DNA from 4 places in the Sporosarcina thermotolerans genome. Region 1 is predicted to be linked to each of the others. Evidence: riboswitches for the same ligand, from Rfam matches in the RefSeq annotation. Region 1 holds a riboswitch; each other region holds the start of a gene.
The links. A riboswitch is a leader RNA that binds a small molecule or an ion and turns the genes downstream of it on or off. The one in region 1 is predicted to bind S-adenosylmethionine.

Region 1 (4,834 bases):
CTAATCCCTTGGCAATAGTGATGCCTTCCTGTGTCGCCTTTTCTCGATCATCCCCGCATGCACGCATTCTTTCCAAGACCTCCTCGGAAAGCTTGATGCCAGGCACTTCATGATGTAAAAATTCGGCGTTCCGAATATTCGTTAGTGGCATGATACCGATGAAAATCGGTGTATCTAAATGTTTCGTTGCTTCGTAGATGTCAATAATCTTTTCTTTCGTATAGACTGGCTGTGTAATAATATAATCTGCTCCGCATTCAATCTTTTTCTCGAGCCTCTTTACCGCTCGATCAAGGACACGTACATTCGGGTTGAACGCGGCTGCTACAGAGAAATTCGCCTTTTTACGAAGCGGTTTTCCTGTAAATGAAATTCCTTCATTCAACTGCTTGATAAGCTGCAATAATTCCATGCTGGAAACGTCATAGACACTCGTTGCGCCTGGAAAATCGCCTACTTTCGTCGGGTCACCCGTGACGGCAAGGATATCGTGAATGCCTAACGCATCAAGACCCATAAGATGGGATTGGAGTCCGATCAAATTATGGTCACGGCATGTCAAATGGACAAGCGGTCGCACATTATATTCATGCTTCAAGATCGAACCCATCGCCATATTGCTAATGCGGGGGGAGGCAAGTGAGTTGTCGGCCAAAGTAACCGCATCAACGCCAGCGTCGTATAGTAGGTTTGCCCCTTCAAAATACTTATCGGTCTCCAAGTGTCGCGGTGTATCGAGCTCCACAATGACCGTCCGTTTCGTTTTTGCTTTTATATGCAGTGGTTCATATTTGACAGGGTCGGCTTCACGGATGACGATTGGTTTCTTTGGATTGACGACTTTCTCTATAATCGGGGGCAGACCTCTTAATTGCTTTTTCGCGGCGGCGATATGCATTGGTGTCGTTCCGCAGCATCCCCCGATAAGACGGACGCCCTCTTCGCGGAGTAATGTTGCCGCCCGACCGAAATAATCTGCTTCGGACGCATAAACGATTCTGCCGTCTTCTACATCGAGCAAGCTTGCATTCGGTGCAGCGGACAGGAACGCATGCTTCGGCAAGGTCACATTGTCAAAAGCTTGGATCGTATGGTAAGGACCTAATCGGCAGTTGACGCCAACAATGTCTGCCCCTAACGACTCGAGGCGATGAAGGGCATCATTTAATTGCAATCCATTCTGAAGAATTCCTGGTTCATCCATCGAAACTTGCGCGATAATCGGCAAATCGGTCATCTTCCTTAGCTCTGTGACGACCATTGATAACTCTTCGAAATCATAATACGTTTCCAACAACAATCCATCGGGTTCGCCGGTAAGCAGCGCGTCTGCTTGTTGTTGAACATACTTCAGCACTTCTGAAGTTGATGCATCACTTTTACGGATGCCAAGTAGTCCCCCGATTGTCCCAAGGACATACTGATTTCCGGGAGCTGCCGCCCGCTTTGCAATACGGACTGCCGCCTCATTGTATTCTTTCACTCTATCTTCTTGGCCATAACGGGCAAGCTTAAGGAAATTTGCGCCATACGTGTTCGTCTGGATGATATCAGCGCCTGCAGCAATATAATCCCTATGTATCTTTTCGATGATTTCAGGTTTCTCGACATTCAATTCTTCATAACAAAAGTCAATCCCGTATGAATAAAGCAAAGTTCCCATTGCTCCATCTGCGACAAGTACTTCGTTTTGCAATCGATCAAGTAATTTCAAGCCCTTCATCCTCCCGCTCTAATATAAAAATAAAAAAGCCTTCTTGAAATAGAAGGCTTTTAAAAAAACGCGATAATTCGCTATCCTTCTCATCTGTCAGGTCATATAAACCTGCTGGAATTAGCACCTTACCGATTACAACGGCTGGTTGCTGAAGCTTCGACGGGCCAGTCCCTCAGCTTCTCTTGATAAGAAAATATTAATTTAGTTGTTAGAATAATTTAAAACATCATACCGTTAAATGTTTAATACGTCAATAGATGAATTATGATAGAATGGGCATACGAACAAAAAATAGAAGGTGAATACGTTGAGGATTTTCAAGTTTTCAATTCCAATTGCACTTCTTGTTGCCGGAATTTCATGGTATATGCTCCATATAAACTTTCAGGAAGTACCAGGAACATCCAGAGTATGGATATCGATAGGTGCTGCTATCCTTAGCGGTACAATATCCTATTTTTTATTCCCAAAAAGTGAAGATAAAGAATGATTGAAGAGGAATCGATAGCCGGAATGCTGTCGATTTTTTTATATACCTATGGTTAACTTGTTTGAGAAACAGGTTGACACAATTTGAGTTAACTTTTATTCTATTGAAGATAACTCAAATTATGAGGTGGATTATGACAACAGCTAGTGTAAAAACAAAAACGGGTATGAGTGCATTCAGTATTGTCTATTGTGGGATGTTTGCGGCATTGATGATGATCGGAGCGAATATAACGTGGTTCGTGCCTTTCCTTGTCATTGGCGGAGTCCCGATAACGTTGCAAACCTTTTTTGCCGTGTTGGCAGGGCTTTTGCTTGGAAGCCGACTCGGTGCAATTTCGATGACAGTGTATATGTTCGCAGGTTTGGCGGGTGCACCTATTTTTTCAAAGTTCCAAGGGGGCTTTGGCTTCATTTTGGTACCGACTTTCGGCTTCGTTGTTTCGTTTATATTAGTTGCATTTGTAGCGGGGAAAATTGTCGAAAAGTACGGCAGTTTACGAAGTTATGTCGTTGCAGGGCTTGTTGCCCTTGTCATAAATTACGTAATCGGGACGAATTGGATGTACTTTGCATACAAGCTGTGGGCTGCGGCTCCAGATGCATTCAGTTACGGAGTTGCTTGGATGTGGATGGTACCGCCACTTCCTAAGGATATTTTACTGTCGATACTTGCTGGGATTTTCGGACACAGGATGTACAAAGTATTAAGGGTTAGAAGGACGATATAAAAAGGACAATCCGTACAGCTTCAATTGTGCGGATTGTCTTTTTTTATTATGATTGCGATAAATTTTCTAAAATAAAAATGAATCTAATGGCAAGTTCATTCGTATAGTAGGTGAGTGAAAATTTTATAAGAAAAGAGTGTTTGCATGATAAATTTATTGCTATTTTCACTAGTGGTTGGAATCATATCCGCAATTATAATCGTTCCGTTCGGGTCTAAAGAAAACGGGGAAGCTGCCTTTAATAGGATTGGCGCCTTGTCCGGAGCGGTTATTCTCATAGGCTTGTTCACATTTCTAATTTATTACCTTACGAATTTGGACAGGAATTGGACGTCGCTATGGGCCATGCTGTTAGCTGCAACGATTCTTGGCATAATCTTTGCAACAGGGAAAGAGCGAAGCATTAAGGTGGTACTGTTTTTGGCGGCGCTATCCGTAAGTGCATTCATCCTTAGTGCACCACTCTTCAATGCCGATCAAAAATATGAAGCAGTGGAAATGGATCAGCAAGTGGAAATCAAAGCGTTCGATGAAACAAAAACACCTGCGAGTGTGCCGCCGCAATTTGCCCGGAATAAAATGAAAAAAGCATTCGGGCAAGTACCGAATACAAGCTATTACGAGTTGGGGCATTTACAAATCCAAAAAGTGGACGGGGAATTTGTCTATATTGCGCCAGTCGAATTTTCGGGCTTCTTCAAATGGTGGAACGCAAAAACGACACCTGGTTATTTCACAATGAGTGCGACCGATTCAGCTGACAATCCGAAGTTCGTGAAAACTGAGATGTCCTACACGCCTTCTTCATTTTTCGGCAAGCAGGTTGAACGACATATGCGGATGGCTAAGCCTGAACTGATTTTTTACGGCGATGTCCAACTTGAGATCGACGATGAGGGCAAGCCGCATTATATCCGTTCATACGGGAATTTCATCACGGCAAGGAACGGGTTCGATGTCCAGGGGATCGTCATGGTCGATCCAGCATCGGGAGAATTGAATCAGTATGCTCTCTCAGAAGTACCGGAATTCGTTGATGGAGCGGTTTCTCCGGAAGCGGTCAGCCTTCAAAACAGCTATTTCGGTAAATACGTCCACGGTTTTTGGAATTCAATCGTAGGGAAGAAAGATGTCAAGCTTCCGTCGGACGAAGGGACAGAGGCGAATGTTAGCCCTGTATTCGACGAAAATGGCCATATGTTTTACTTCACTGATTTTACTAGCCCGAAAGAGGAAGTCGATTCGATGCTTGGATATGCATTGACGGATGGTCGGACTGGAAAAGCAATTTATTACACTGGTAATTTGGAGGAGTCCTACATGGATTCGCAAGGAACACTTCAAATTATTGAAAAGAAGTTCATTGAGAAGAAATGGACCGGGGAAATGCCTGTGCTATACAACTTCTATGGTGAAGCAAGCTGGTTGACGCCGGTTCTCGATTCAAATGGCTTCTTGCAAAACTATTTCATCGTTTCAGCAGCGAATCCGGAGATTTCCGTTTATGCTAATTCTCCTAATGAAGCTTTAAGGCTTTATAAAACGGCATTACAGCGCGGTGGCAGTACGGTTGACGGCAGCTCAGGCGCACCTGAAGCGAAAGTGGAAGTTGGTGTAGTTCGCGTTTACAAGGAACGCGCCGGGGACTTCACCATTGTTTCTATTTTAGGGGATGACGGACGGAATTACATTGTTTCCACCGAAGCTGTTCCGCTTTCAATCTATATTCAAGAAGGCGATCATCTTGCGATCACGTATTACGAAACGGGTGAACAATTCCTACCTGTTAAGTTAATGAAAAACATGACAATTGAATGATTAAATGAGGCAGTTCTCGAAATACCGGGAGCTGCCTTTCTTTATTGATTATCTGCAAGCGCTCGTTTTTCTTGGAAAT
Region 2 (4,834 bases), on a different contig from region 1:
AAACGTCGCCGCTAGACGGACAAACCAATGAGCGAAACCTTCGTGTATTGCTGGAAGCAACATTCCCAAACCTATTGCAAGCCCTATGGCTATAATGATTCGCCATATGAGTCCTATTTTTCTATTCATCCAATGTCCTCCTCAAAAACACATTTGTGTTCTAAAATAATAAAACTACTTTAACATAATAGAGAAGGAATAGGAATGTATTTTTATTAAAAAATAAAAAAAGACTGGCAGTCATCCATAGGGATTTGCCAGTCTTTGTTAGTTATTTATTTTACAGGTACGACAGAGCCGGACCATTCTTTCAACATGAACTCCTGGATTTCTTCGGACGTCAACACTTCGACGAGTGCTTTGATTGCAGGATTGTTTTCATCACCAGAACGAACCGTAATGACGTTTACGTAGGGTGAATCCGTTTTTTCAATAGCAATTGAATCTTCAAGAGGGTTCAAGCCCGCATCGATTGCATAGTTAGAGTTGATCAAAACAGCATCGCCTTCATTATTATTGTAAAGAGTTGGAAGTAATGCTGCTTCGTAATCCGGCTCAAACAGTAGGTTTTTCGGATTGTCCACAATATCTGTAAGTTCCGCTTTCACTTTATCAACACCCTCAGCAAGTGTGATCAAGCCATTTTCCTCAAGCATTTCAAGCACACGACCATGATCCGAAACTGAGTTGCTCATAAGGATCGTCGCACCGTCCGGCAATTCAGCTAATGATTTATATTTCTTCGAATAAACACCCATCGGTTCGATATGGATTTCTCCCGCATTGACAAAGTCGTAGCCGAAATCAGCCATTTGACTGTCCAAGTAAGGGATGGTTTGGAAATAGTTCGCATCCAATAGACCCGATTCCAAGTCCTTGTTCGGCAATATATATTCCTGATATGTTTCGATTTCCAAGTCGAAGCCTTTTTCTTTTAATAACGGCTTCACTTTTTCCAAAATAACGGCATGTGGTGTATTGGAAGCGCCGACGACGATTTTCGTCTTCACCTTTTCTTTATCTTTCGCTCCGCATGCTGCCAGAGCGAGCACGAGAACCGTTAATAATAATGCGGATAATATCTTTTTCATTATTCTTCTCTCCATTCTTAGATGTTTTTTATAATTATCAGGCCAAGCCCGCAAATTAACGTTTGTCCAATTTCTTCACGGCGAAGTCGCCAATTATTTGGATGATAAATACGATAATCAAAATAATAACTGTTGCAACAATCATCACATCAGTGCGGCTTCGCTGGAACCCTTCGTAATATGCGAGATTTCCGAGCCCGCCTGCGCCGATAACTCCAGCCATCGCCGTATATCCGACAAGCGCAATCGCAGTTACCGTAATTCCGGATATGAGGGCAGGCATCGATTCGGGAAGCAATACTTTGAAGATAATCGTGCTTGTTTTTGCACCCATCGATCTTGCAGCTTCGATAACGCCCCTATCAATTTCACGCAAGCCAATCATGACCATTCGCGCATAAAACGGTGCAGCCCCGATAACAAGTGCCGGGATGGCCGCTTCCGGACCGCGCATCGTCCCAACGAAAAGTGTTGTGAATGGAATCAGTAGAATGATCAAAATGATGAAAGGAATCGATCGGAAAATATTGACGAACGCTCCCGTGATGCCATACACCAATTTATTTTTCCAAAGCTGGCCAGGGCTCGATAAGAATAGAAGTACGCCAAGTAAGAGCCCGAATATGAACGTATATAAAGTGGAGATTCCGGTCATATATAACGTTTCAACTGTTGCCTCCCACATTTTATCCCAGTTAACGTGTTGAAATAAATTTTCATTCATTGGTGATCACCTCTGTCTGCACACCTAATTCATGGAGATAGGCAATCGCCATATCAACATCCTTTTCATTACCTAAAAGCTGTAAAATAAGCGTGCCATAAGCGCCGCCTTTAGTCTGGGATATATTCCCTTGTACGATATTCACGTCAATGTCGAATTTCCGAATCAAGCTTGCCAACACAGGATGCTCTGTCTTCTCTCCGACAAATGCAAGTTTGATGAGCGTGCCTCCCGGTATATGTGCGAGTACCTGTTCAGTACCAACAGGCTCGGTCACTTGGGAAACAAACCGTTTTGTAATTGGCTCCTTCGGTGATTGGAAAACTTCAAGAACAGATCCAGTTTCAACGACATTACCTGCTTCCATGACAGCTACTCGATGGCAAATTTTCCGGATGACATGCATTTCATGTGTGATTAATACAATTGTCAATCCAAGCCGTTCATTGATGCTTGTCAATAAATCAAGGATAGAATCTGTCGTTTCGGGATCAAGTGCGGAAGTAGCTTCGTCGCAGAGAAGAACTTCAGGGTCATTTGCCAATGCTCTTGCAATGCCCACTCGTTGCTTTTGCCCACCGGATAATTCGGAAGGGTAGGCATTCTCTCTTCCCTTTAAACCGACCAAATCAATTAACTCATTCACTCTTCTTTCACGTTCAGCCTTTTTAATTCCCGCGATTTCAAGTGGGAAGGAAATGTTCTGTTTGACAGTGCGAGACCAAAGTAAATTGAAGTGCTGAAAGATCATGCTGATTTTCTTCCTTGCATTCCTTAGCTCCCGGGCATTTACGGAAGACATTTCATAACCTGCAATCTTCACCGTTCCTGAGGAAGGCTTTTCGAGTCCGTTCAGAAGTCGGATCAAAGTACTCTTTCCCGCTCCGCTATACCCGATGATGCCGAAGATTTCACCTTCCGCGATATCCAAATTCACTTTATCAACAGCGATAATAGCATTCGAGCCATTGCCGAATTGTTTATTTACACCCTGTAAATGAATCATGTTTTCACCTCTATATAATCTTAACCAAAAATAAAAGCCTTTCTGCAGACAAGCAGAAAGGCATAACGTTATATTAAAAGTAAACGTTCATCCAATCTCTCATCTATCAAAGCAAACGCTTTGCGTGACTTGGCACCATTTCACTTTCGTGACGGTTGCCGGGCTTCATAGGGCACTTCCCTCCACCTCTCTTAATAAGAGCGACGATATTCAGTTAAGTTAATAGATATATTTATAACATGGACGACTAATAGGGTCAACCTATTTGTTCAAGAAGATAGGGAACGGATTGGAATGCGTAGATTTTATGGGTCACTTTTCCATTCTCTTGAATCAATAGACAAGGTACGCTTTCTATTTCGTAATCAATGGCAAGGTCTTCTATAAAGTTCAAGTCTGCTTTGCCAATTGGCAGGTCCGGTTTCATAGCGGATATGACTTCGACCATAATGGAAGCGACCATGCAAGTTCCACACATTGGTGTATATAGATAAAACACGGATTTAGAGGATTCTTTTTTACTTTTTTCCCATTGTTCGATTGTCCAATTTTCGATAGTTGACATGTTTTCACCTTCAAAGTAAGAATTCGGGATGCACTTCAAAGTTTTCAGCGATAAGAATCGCGGCGAGAGTGCGGTAAGGGGTTGTTTCGACTTGGCGGTAGACACGTTCTGTGTAGAGATGGATTGCTTCAGGATATGCCCTTTTGAATAGTGTTCGGATTTTCTCTCCGGATTCGTCAGCGTCAAAAAAGATGTATAGGTCGCAGTCTTCATACGGCATGAGCATTTCTTCGATGCGATAGGGGCTGACTGTACCATTTGTGCAAATGATGTCTATCGGTTCTGCCAATACTCGTTGAAGTCTTTTTCGGTCTGATCCACCTTCGACTATTATGACTTTATTTGAATCCATCTCCTCACCGCCTTCTATAATAGTTTATCCACATCCCTTTAAATTATTGAATCAAAAAAAGCGCTGTATGGCCAGCGCTTTGGGAAATTACTCTCCATCAGTCATTTTTTCATAGTCTTCAGCTGACATTAACGCGTCAAGTTCTGAGTCGTTAGAAGCTTCGACTACGATCATCCAAGCGCCTTCATATGGAGATTCGTTCACCAATTCAGGGCTATCTTCTAATTCTTCGTTCACTTCAACTACTTTACCGCTAATCGGAGCATACAATTCAGAGACAGTTTTAACGGATTCAACGCTGCCGAATGGTTCGTCCGCTTTTACTTCATCTCCAACTTGTGGTAGTTCAACGAAAACGATATCGCCAAGCTCAGCTTGTGCAAAATGCGTAATACCGATACGATATTTACCGCTTTCATCTTTTACCCATTCATGTTCCTCGGAATAACGTAAATCTTTAGGTGTGCTCATCCCGTACCCCTCCATAAATATACATTTCGTTAGTTGTTTCTTTCTACTCAATTCTCACATATTTCAATGATAAAGACAAGTGAGTTATTTCGTACTCCATACATCCCCAAACTGTGCTTCATTAAAGCCTACAGTCACTTTGGAACCGTCTGTTACAATCGGTCTTTTAATGAGCATTCCATCTGTGGATAAGAGTTGAATTTTTTCATCATCTGTCATGTTGGAAAGTTTGTCCTTCAAATTCAATTCTCTATATTTCATCCCACTGACATTAAAAAACTTTTTAATGTCCAGGTCTGAATTTCCGATCATAGTTCGAAGCTCTTCTTCAGTTGGTGGATTCTCGGCAATATTAATATCTTCGAATTCCAATCCGTTGGTTTCCAACCACTTTTTTGCTTTTCTACAAGTCCCGCATTTCGGATAACCGTAATAAGTTATTGTCATATCGTAACACCTCCACATTTTCTCCAGTATAACAGAGAATCCACCCAGGGATGAAACCCCTGGGTGGGTTGGAATCATACGATATATTTTTCAGCGTCGATCAATTTGACAGATGCTTCGCGTTTCTTCGCGATGATATTGTAAGGATTTGAACGAGTCAATTTACGAAGCGCCGACA
Region 3 (4,834 bases), on a different contig from region 1:
TTCTTTTTCAAGTACATGCAATAGATCCCATTGGCCCGGTGTCGACGGGGTAGTTGTACTATTTGCATCCGATTGTGTATCGATTTTCGCATAACGGGTTAAACGTTCAATTAATTTCTCTTTCATTCAAAAAACCTCCTATAATAAAAAACATTGTTTCCTTCATCTTATCAGATTGTTTCGATTCACGGAATACTGAGCGACCAAATCCGAAATTGTTGTCTCATTACCAATGGTAACAGTCGGCTGGATATCGGGATAAGTATGCTTCGAATTGGCGATAATGCGTGGCAGTACGTATTCTCCGAATGTATAACTGGCGCCAATTGACAGCGAGCAGCTCGCCTTGTTTGTAAGATCATCGACAACTTTACTTATCATAGACATTATTATAATTTATTTTACTTATAAAGTACTTCGTATTACCCTTACTTAAGGAGGTGCTGAATATGAATGAAAAGAAGCTTACTAACGAGAAAAGTCTATGGATTGCCGGAATTGCTTTTACATTTTTTATTGCATTATTAGGTTTTTTATTAGCGAAAGTACCCGGTTTCAATCACATTGGACAGTTGGCAAGCGCAATTATTATTGCTGTCACATATAGACAATTATTCGGCTATCCCGAATTGCTTCGTGCAGGAATAACGTTTTCAACTAAAAAACTGCTTCGGTTGGCGATCATTCTATACGGATTGAAATTAAATATAGATGTCGTATTCCGTGATGGTTTGGGGCTGTTAGCGCGGGATGTTTTGGTCATCGCCTTTGCAATTGGAGTCACGCTTCTTCTTGCAAAATGGTTGAAAGCAGATATGAATATTTCTTTGCTTTTAGGCGTCGGGACTGGAGTTTGCGGGGCAGCAGCCATCGCAGCGGTGGCACCGATTGTTAAAGCCAAGGATGAAGATACCGCTATTGGTGTTGGCATTATCGCGATGTTGGGCACCGTTTTTGCAATCGGTTATACGCTATTGCGTCCGATTTTGCCCCTTCTTCCAACTGAATATGGCATTTGGTCAGGAATGAGTCTTCATGAATTGGCGCATGTAGCGATTGCGGCTGCACCAGCTGGTGAGGATGCACTTGCTATCGCATTACTCGCAAAATTAGGCAGGGTATTCCTATTGGTACCGCTATGCCTTATCTTCATCTATTTCATGAAGCGTAAAAGCAAAGGAGAGGATGGGGAGCAGAATAAAATCGAATTCCCATGGTTCCTTGTTGGATTCATCTTAATGAGCTTGTTTGGAAGTTATGTATTAGGTCATTCAATTCCGGTAACGGACGGGGTAATGTCAGGAATCAGTAGCGCAACAACGTGGTTATTGACAGCCGCCATGGTCGGGCTTGGGCTAAATGTGAGTCTGAAGGATCTGCTGGACCGGGCGATGAGACCATTGATAGCGGTCACAATTACATCCATTTGTTTGTCGGTCTTAGTGTATTTTATTATATAAAGAATAGAAAAAGGGCACTCCTCATGGAGATGCCCTTTTCGTATAAATTAACCTACTGAGTAGTTCTTGTGTGCAACGACAGTTAGATTGGATGCGACACCAATCCGTTCTGCATCATCCTCGGAAATCTTCACGATAACCGAATTCTCGAGTATCTTGTGGATTGTTCCATTCACCTCATGATCATTGCGGGTAAATGAAATCTCTTCGTCGATATGACGAGCCGAGACAAAATCTGAAACGGGTTTCTCCCTACGTGGAAAAGCCAATCGAATCCCTCCTACTGTGCATTCTCACCATAAACTAAAAAGAAAAAACGCCAAGGTCTGTCCTTAGCAAAAAAAGTCATGATGGAAAACAACTAGTCGAAAACGATCTTAATCAAGTTGTCTACTATTAGTATACCACAAATTGTCGAACTTTGCAGAATCAGAATCCAGGCCGCAGATGAAAAATTTGCATTCTTGCACTCATACGCAACTACTAAATGCAATCCATACTATTAGACTATTCTGTTTTTTCCTTATCATCATCTGTTTGTACTTGAAGCTGCACGACCTGTTTATCAGGTGGGGGAGTTGATGGATCAAAATCAGCAAAGGCTAATCCCAACGCAGCACCAACAGCTAATAAACGACTTTTTGTTTGTATCCATTTCGAAACTTTTTTCATTCTCCACCTACCTTTCACCTGACTGTTCGTGCAGTTGCTTGCAACGTAACTACAGTGTGAGAGCTATCATTTTTATGTTAGTGCAGTAGTAAAAGTATCACTTCATTTTTGTTTGCTTCTATTTCTTGAACGATGCACGAATCCTCGGCTCGGTTCTGTTACGAATCCGCCTGAAGTTTTCAAAATGCTTCCAAATTGCGATTAAGAAAAGTAATAGCGATATCAGTATCGGCCAGTAGCCATCCAGCCAAATGGCCATTGCCAAGAGCGTGATATAGAGCATGATGACGCCAAACACGAGAATATCCGTCGCGAGCGCAACAAGAATGAATAAGAGCAATCCAGCAAGCCCGAACCACCAATCGATTGCAAATAGCACTCCGATTACAGTTGCAGTTCCTTTTCCTCCGTTGAATTTCATATGGAAAGGAAAATTATGACCAAATATCACGGCTGCACCCGCAATGAATAATAGCAAAGTGATTTGGTCCGCGGGTAATCCAAAATGTTCGGCAAGCAACCTTACAATAATTACGGCCAAAACCCCTTTGCCAATATCAACCAAGGCAACGAGTGCGCCATATTTTTTCCCAAGTACAATCATCGCATTCGATGCGCCGGCATTCTTAACCCCTGTCTCTTTCAGATTAACCCCGGAAATCCATCGCGCGATTGTCGATCCATGCAAGCAACCTACTATATATCCCAAAACTACAATACTAATGATCCATAAAGTCATATAAAATCCCCCGAGAAAGAATTTTTTAATAGTGTACTCAAGAACCCATGGCACGCGCTCAAGAATCGGTTTCCGTGCTCAAGAACCCATGGCCCGCGCTCAAGAATCGGTTTCCGTGCTCAAGAACCCATGGCCCGCGCTCAAGATTTCGTTTCCGCGCCCAACAACTCGAGTCACGCGCTCAAGATACCGTTCCAGCGCTCAAGAACCCACTCCACGCGCCCATGAATACGCCCCCATAACCCTACAATTAAAATTATCATAACATTAATGACAAAGCGCAAGTTTCAGAAAAAATAAATTTGCCCCCTTGACTTTTAAAAAAGAGTCTCCTATACTGAACAACAAGATGAAAAACTGAATACCCAAACTCTTATCAAGAGCGGCGGAGGGACTAGGCCCTGCGATGCCCGGCAACCGGCAAGTGATGAACTTGCAAAGGTGCTACTTCCTACAGATTCGTGCGAACGGTCTGAAAGATAAGAGGAGGAATAAGCGAAAGCGTAACCCTTCTCTTAGCGAAAGGGGTTATTTTTTTTATTCCAAAAACCCCCAACGCCTCCGCATTGAACTATTTTCATCTTAAAAAATCCACTGGAGGTAATTAAAATGACTAACAAACAACTTCAACCTGAAACTCTTCTTTTACACGGCGGGCAAAAGCCGGATCCTGTGACTGGTTCCCGTGCTGTGCCGATCCACCGTACAACCGCATTCGTCTTCCGTGACACTGAACATGCCCAAAACCTTTTCGGTCTGCAAGAAGCAGGCAATATTTACACGCGAATTACAAATCCAACTGTTGCTGTTTTTGAAGAAAGAGTCGCCCTACTTGAAGGTGGCACTGCTGCAGTAGCACTATCTTCCGGAATGGCAGCCATTGCGTTCTCAATTTTGAATATTGCTGGAGCAGGGGATGAAATCGTTGCCGCAAGCAACCTTTACGGTGGTACGTATAATCTATTCGCCGTGACACTTCCTCGATACGGAATCACTGTCAAATTCGTTGATGCAGAAGACCCTGAAAACTTCCGTGCCGCTATCACTGAAAAAACAAAAGCTATTTTCGCAGAAACAATTGGGAATCCAAGCCTTCAAGTGCTCGATATCGAAGCGGTCGCAAATATTGCGCATGAGAATGAAATCCCGTTCCTCATTGACAACACATTCGCGTCCCCATACGGATCGAACCCAATCGAATTTGGAGCAGACGTTGTCATCCATTCCGCAACTAAGTGGATTGGTGGTCATGGCACAACAATTGGTGGTGTGGTCGTCGATGCTGGGAAATTCGACTGGACGAAGGGCAAGTTCCCAGGATTCACAGAGCCGGATGAAACATATAATGGTCTGCGCTACGGAATCGATACAGCTGCAGCTGCATTCGCTACGAAGCTCCGCGTTCAATTATTACGCGATTTCGGACCTTGCTTAGATCCGGACAGTGCTTTCAACTTCCTTCAAGGGCTGGAGACACTTCATTTACGTGTTACACGCCATAATGAAAATGCCGTTAAAGTCGCTGGATTCCTACAGAACCATCCATCTGTGGAATGGGTAACATATACAGGTCTTGAAGATCATCCGACATATGAAAACGCGAAGAAATACTTGAAAAACGGCTTCGGTTCTATCATCGTATTCGGCATTAAAGGTGGCCGTGAAGCGGGTCGCAAAGTTATTGACAATATTACACTTTGGTCGCATGTGGCGAATGTCGGTGATGCCAAATCATTAATCATCCACCCGGCTTCCACAACGCATCAGCAATTGTCAGCGGAAGATTTAGTAAAATCCGGAGTGGCTGAAGAATTAATTCGCCTATCAGTCGGTTTGGAGTCAACCGAAGACATCATTGCGGACCTTGAGCAGGCAATTGAAAAGGCGGTACCGGTCACTGTTCAATAACAGGCGTCTTGCTCTTTAATAGCTGGCGCCCTGGGAAAGGGTGTTGAGGAATGCC
Region 4 (4,834 bases), on a different contig from region 1:
GTCTTGCAATTGCATTTTCACCATTTCACTTTTCGCGAATAGAAGTACACCGGATGTATCCCTATCCAATCGATGGACAATGAAAATTCGTTGCCCGGGATTTTGCTTCTTTACATAAGATGAAACTTCACTGAATGCTGTTTTTTCATTTTTATCTTTCGCAGCCATCGATAAGAGGCCGGCTTCCTTGTCAATAACAATAATCGATTCGTCCTCATAGATGATTGAAAGTCCCGTCAGTGAGCTTTCATTCCGGGCCGATTTATTATTAAGAATTTCGACCTTCTGTCCCGCAACTAATTTATAATTATGTTTCGTTACAGTTTGGCCATTTACCGATACTTGTCCCCTTGTCAACATGGACTTAATGGAGTTACGGCTATTCTTTTTCATATTTTCGAGTAAAAAAGGTAAAAGTTCCGCTTCTTCAGCCACCTGAAAAAGGTAGGACCCTTCCCGCGTTTTCTTGTGATTCATATTCCTGCCATTCTCCTCTCTCTACTTCTTCATTATCCATAATTTGTACTCTGAAAACAAACACTGTATTATCTTATACAAGCTCTAAACTAAAGGGGGAATTTCATGCGTATAGCAATATTCGATTTCGATGGTACTTTGTATTCAAAAGAAACATTCCAATTATTAATGGACCATTTGAAGGACCACCCGGTACATGGTCCAAAATATAAGCCTTTTTTCCGCAAGATCCTACCTTTATACATAGGGTATAAATTAAAAATTGTTCCAGAACCAACGATGAAGGAACGTTCCATGCAAATATATGCCGGTGCTTTACATACTTTATCAAAAAAAGAGTTGGACGACTATTTTTTAGAAATGAAAGATAGCATGCGTGAAGGTTTTAACGTAGACGTCATTAACCGTCTGAAGCAACATAAAGATGAAGGCGTCCATGTCATGCTTGTTTCAGGAGCCTATACTTCCTTACTGCATGCGGTTACAAAAGGGTTGGGCTTTGATACAATTATAGGAACGGATATCCCTTTCACCAAAGATGGAACTTTTAATAAAGATATTTCCATTTATCATATACAAGGTAAACGAAAAAACGAAAAGATCATGGAATCGCTTGCCGGGAATGAGATTGACTGGGCAAATAGCTTCGCTTACGGTGATAGTTTGTCCGATTTACCTGTCCTTGAACTTGTCGGTAAACCAGTGGCAGTAAAGCCTGAAGAAAGGCTTGAACGGGTTGCAATTGAAAGGGACTGGGCAATCCTTTAACTAATATACAAATGAAAAGGCCCGAAATGAGAAAAATAATCATTCCGGGCCTTTTTATATTGAAAACAGGCTTATATTAATAAATCATTTATCCTCCGTACGCTGATCGATATGGAGGGTCCCGTTTTCAAGGATCTCAGCATAATAGACATGCTCCACTTTATTAATTCCATTCTTCTTCAGCTGTTCGTATACCCATTCCTCGGTCAAGTTAAGTTCCGTCAGATTTTCCTTTATCAATTTCCCATCAGATATAATTTCTGTAGGAATAAATTTAGGATCTTTACCTGGAGCTTTTACATCTTGGCGTGTTGCAGACTCCTTGTTCGCCTTCTTCATGACACTTAATTGACCATTCGTCTCAAGGATTGCATAATTCACATCCGCAACTGCAAATATACTTTGCTCACGTAGCATCATATTTAAATCATTCAAAGTGAGTCGCGACTTTTTCATGCCTTTTTCACTAATTTTACCTCTATGGATAATAATCGTCGGTGAGTCATCGAAAAGAACCCTTGCTTTCTTCGATTTCACAGTTAAGAAATTCACTAAAATTACTAGTACACCCCACCAAACTAATGCAATCGCACCACTTACAAATGGGGTTTCTGTTTGCCCTGCAATTTCCGCTGCAATTGAACCTATTGTAATTCCCGTGACATAATGGAAAAATGTAAGTTGTGAAATCTGTTTTTTTCCCATCGCCCTTGCAACTATCATAAGAATTATGAATGACAGTGTAGTTCTAAGTATCATTTCCCAGAAATCGATTTTTTCAATCATGTCATGCAATTCCACACACCTCCATTAGAAGGTAGTGTGTAACTGAACACGGACAATATACGGAGAAAACAAAAATTAGCCAACTATTACAGTATTGGATTTTACTCCCACTCGTAAGGGGTTTCTTGGTAAACGTAGTAGTTTAGCCAATTCGAGAATAACAAATGTGTATGGGACCGCCATGTATTTAGTGGTTGCTTGGTTGTGTCGTTATTTGGAAAATAATTTTGTGGCATTTCAATATCGATCCCCTTTTTTAAATCACGTTCATATTCTTCCCCAAGTGTACAAGCATCATATTCCAAATGCCCAGTAATCATAATATGTTTTTCATCCTTGGATAGGATAATAAACGCACCTGCATCATCGGATACCGCCAATAACTTCAAATCGTCATTTTGCTCAATCTCGTCAATTGAAACGGAAGTGTAACGGGAATGAGGTGCTTCGAAAACATCATTGAAGCCTCTAACCAATCGAATTGTTGGATCTGTTAATGTATGTTGGAACACACCGGATAGCTTCTTCGACAACTTAAATTTATTTAGCCCAAAATGGTGATATAATGCAGCCTGAGCACCCCAACAAATATGTAAAACGGAAGTAACGTTCGTCTTAGACCAATCCATAATCTCTTTTAACTCATCCCAATAGAGGACATCTTCAAACTCAAGATGTTCAATCGGCGCACCTGTAATAATCAGCCCATCAAAACGACGATTTTTCACATATTCAAATGTCGTGTAAAATGAATCCAAGTGATTTTTACTAACGTTTTTAGATTCATACGAAGCTGTGTTCAAAAAGGTTATATTCACTTGTAACGGTGTATTGCCAAGCAAACGAAGTAATTGAAGCTCCGTTTTTTCCTTCTCAGGCATTAAATTTAAAATAAGAATATTCAACGGCCTAATATCTTGACTTGATGCCCGACCCTCATCCATTACAAAAATCTTTTCCTCTTTCAAAACTTCCCGCGCAGGTAAATGTTCTGGTATATTAATTGGCATTAGGATTCCCCCTTAAAATTTAAAAAATCCCCGTTCCCAAGGATAGGAACGAGGATACATCGAAATTTTCTTCGTTCTTATCTTTCAAGATTTACATCTTGTTGGAGGTAGCACCTTCCTGCAATTGCAGAGGTTGCTGAAGCGTCATCGGGCCAAATCCCTCAGCTTCTCTTGATAAGAATTATTCAATTGTGAACTATTATATCATTCTTTTTAAAATTGTATACCTTTATTGATGAATCTTCGACTTTGAGAATCCCAGTCCTAATATTTCCGAAGCGTTAAGGAAAATGACAAAAGATGAAGGCTCTGCTGCTTGTAATACCTTTTTCAAATAAACTGCCTCTGATTGCTCCACAACACAAAAAATCATCGTCTTTTCATCATTCGAAAAACCACCAGTCGACTTCACCTTAGTTAAACCACGGTCAATCTCATTCTTAATAATCGATTGGATTTTCTCCTCATTCTCCGTAATAATAAGCACTAACTTCGTTGGCGATGTTTGCAATTGAACAAAGTCTATTACTTTACTCGTTACATAAATCGACATTAGCGCATATAACGCAAGTTCAAAATTGAAGACAAATGCGGACGTAACCACAACCACACCATCCACAATCAATTGCGAGAAGCCACTCGATATACCCGTATATTTCTTTAATAATTGAGCGATTAACGCTGTACCACCAGTCGATCCGTTTCCACGATAAACAATTCCAAGGCCAATCCCAAGAACAATTCCACCATAAATAGAGCTCAACAACGGATTATCAATAGGAACCTCGAGACCCGCCGTCAAATAAATGACAAGAGGAACACAAAATGTACCAACAATCGTTTTTGCACTAAACTCTTTTCCAGCAATAATTAGTCCTAATACAATCAACGGAATATTAATTAACCATTGAACAATCGCGGGATTATACCCAAATAACTCGTAAAGAATCGTACTTACACCAGAAATTCCTCCCGCTGCAATTCTGGAAGGCAATAAAAATATATTAAAAGCAAGGGCAACCAATGCGGAGCCGAATATGATTTGGACATAGTCAAAAACAACCGACTTTTTATGGATAAAAGACATGTGTATTCAATTCCCCCCTCTTATAAAAGCCTTAACTATTTTAACAGATAAACTTGTTTAGAATAGTTTTAAAGCTTGTAAAAAGGGCATAGTTATATCTATTGGATAATATATTCATATTTTTGTATTTTCTATTATTATCTGATATGATATAAGTACCAATATACTAAATATTCCAATGTTAGGGAGGAGAAAAATGCAAAGTCTGGGAATTGTACGGAAAGTCGATCACCTTGGTCGGATTGTTATCCCGAAGGAACTAAGGAGAAGTTTGGGATTAGATCAAGGGGTACCTTTGGAGATCTTTGTTGACAATGACAAAATCATCTTGCGAAAATATGTTGTTGACGAAGCATGCGTCATAACTGGAGAAATATCACTTCAAAATAAAAAGCTTTCTAATGGAATGTATATCAGCCCTAGAGGAGCAGAACTTCTAAAAAAGGAAATTGAAGATTATAAAACTTGGGAATAACAACATGGGCAACGGATTTTTTCTCCGTAGCCCTTTCTTTTAGGATTAAACAAAAGAAAGGTGAGTAATTTGGATATTTTTGCACACAGGGGCGCGTCAGGATCATTCCCCGAAAACACAGTAAGCTCATTCAAGGAAGCGGCTCGCCTTCCCATTTTCGGTGTAGAATTCGATGTCCATATGTCATCGGATGGAGAACTTGTCGTTATCCATGATGAAACCATCGATAGA

Region 2: it holds a riboswitch for S-adenosylmethionine, as region 1 does, so the genes downstream of both, ACFPZG_RS14900 (methionine ABC transporter ATP-binding protein) here and ACFPZG_RS17990 (bifunctional homocysteine S-methyltransferase/methylenetetrahydrofolate reductase) in region 1, are expected to answer to the same signal.
Region 3: it holds a riboswitch for S-adenosylmethionine, as region 1 does, so the genes downstream of both, ACFPZG_RS06505 (O-acetylhomoserine aminocarboxypropyltransferase/cysteine synthase family protein) here and ACFPZG_RS17990 (bifunctional homocysteine S-methyltransferase/methylenetetrahydrofolate reductase) in region 1, are expected to answer to the same signal.
Region 4: it holds a riboswitch for S-adenosylmethionine, as region 1 does, so the genes downstream of both, metA (homoserine O-acetyltransferase MetA) here and ACFPZG_RS17990 (bifunctional homocysteine S-methyltransferase/methylenetetrahydrofolate reductase) in region 1, are expected to answer to the same signal.

What each region holds. Positions count from the first base shown of each region.
Region 1 covers NZ_JBHSRM010000029.1:32,224-37,057, forward strand. Annotated here, with positions in the region: gene ACFPZG_RS17990 (bifunctional homocysteine S-methyltransferase/methylenetetrahydrofolate reductase) at 1-1,714, opposite strand, end outside; SAM riboswitch class I at 1,801-1,909, opposite strand; gene ACFPZG_RS17995 (histidine kinase) at 2,025-2,207, shown strand; gene ACFPZG_RS18000 (biotin transporter BioY) at 2,341-2,937, shown strand; gene ACFPZG_RS18005 (hypothetical protein) at 3,082-4,755, shown strand; gene ACFPZG_RS18010 (hypothetical protein) at 4,797-4,834, opposite strand, start outside.
Region 2 covers NZ_JBHSRM010000018.1:57,848-62,681, forward strand. Annotated here, with positions in the region: gene ACFPZG_RS14885 (dicarboxylate/amino acid:cation symporter) at 1-129, opposite strand, end outside; gene ACFPZG_RS14890 (MetQ/NlpA family ABC transporter substrate-binding protein) at 276-1,091, opposite strand; gene ACFPZG_RS14895 (methionine ABC transporter permease) at 1,147-1,815, opposite strand; gene ACFPZG_RS14900 (methionine ABC transporter ATP-binding protein) at 1,808-2,821, opposite strand; SAM riboswitch class I at 2,918-3,022, opposite strand; gene ACFPZG_RS14905 (thioredoxin family protein) at 3,078-3,377, opposite strand; gene ACFPZG_RS14910 (toprim domain-containing protein) at 3,397-3,738, opposite strand; gene gcvH (glycine cleavage system protein GcvH) at 3,826-4,209, opposite strand; gene ACFPZG_RS14920 (arsenate reductase family protein) at 4,294-4,656, opposite strand; gene ACFPZG_RS14925 (acyl-CoA dehydrogenase family protein) at 4,731-4,834, opposite strand, start outside.
Region 3 covers NZ_JBHSRM010000011.1:28,456-33,289, reverse strand. Annotated here, with positions in the region: gene pepT (peptidase T) at 1-126, opposite strand, end outside; gene ACFPZG_RS06530 (LysR substrate-binding domain-containing protein) at 163-381, opposite strand; gene ACFPZG_RS06525 (YeiH family protein) at 450-1,460, shown strand; gene ACFPZG_RS06520 (DUF2187 family protein) at 1,508-1,729, opposite strand; gene ACFPZG_RS06515 (hypothetical protein) at 1,968-2,132, opposite strand; gene ACFPZG_RS06510 (glycerol-3-phosphate acyltransferase) at 2,251-2,871, opposite strand; SAM riboswitch class I at 3,242-3,357, shown strand; gene ACFPZG_RS06505 (O-acetylhomoserine aminocarboxypropyltransferase/cysteine synthase family protein) at 3,481-4,779, shown strand; gene ACFPZG_RS06500 (homoserine dehydrogenase) at 4,830-4,834, shown strand, end outside.
Region 4 covers NZ_JBHSRM010000012.1:80,306-85,139, forward strand. Annotated here, with positions in the region: gene ACFPZG_RS07410 (RluA family pseudouridine synthase) at 1-477, opposite strand, end outside; gene ACFPZG_RS07415 (HAD family hydrolase) at 583-1,245, shown strand; gene ACFPZG_RS07420 (YetF domain-containing protein) at 1,330-2,031, opposite strand; gene metA (homoserine O-acetyltransferase MetA) at 2,133-3,041, opposite strand; SAM riboswitch class I at 3,116-3,222, opposite strand; gene ACFPZG_RS07430 (YitT family protein) at 3,271-4,128, opposite strand; gene ACFPZG_RS07435 (AbrB/MazE/SpoVT family DNA-binding domain-containing protein) at 4,325-4,603, shown strand; gene ACFPZG_RS07440 (glycerophosphodiester phosphodiesterase) at 4,664-4,834, shown strand, end outside.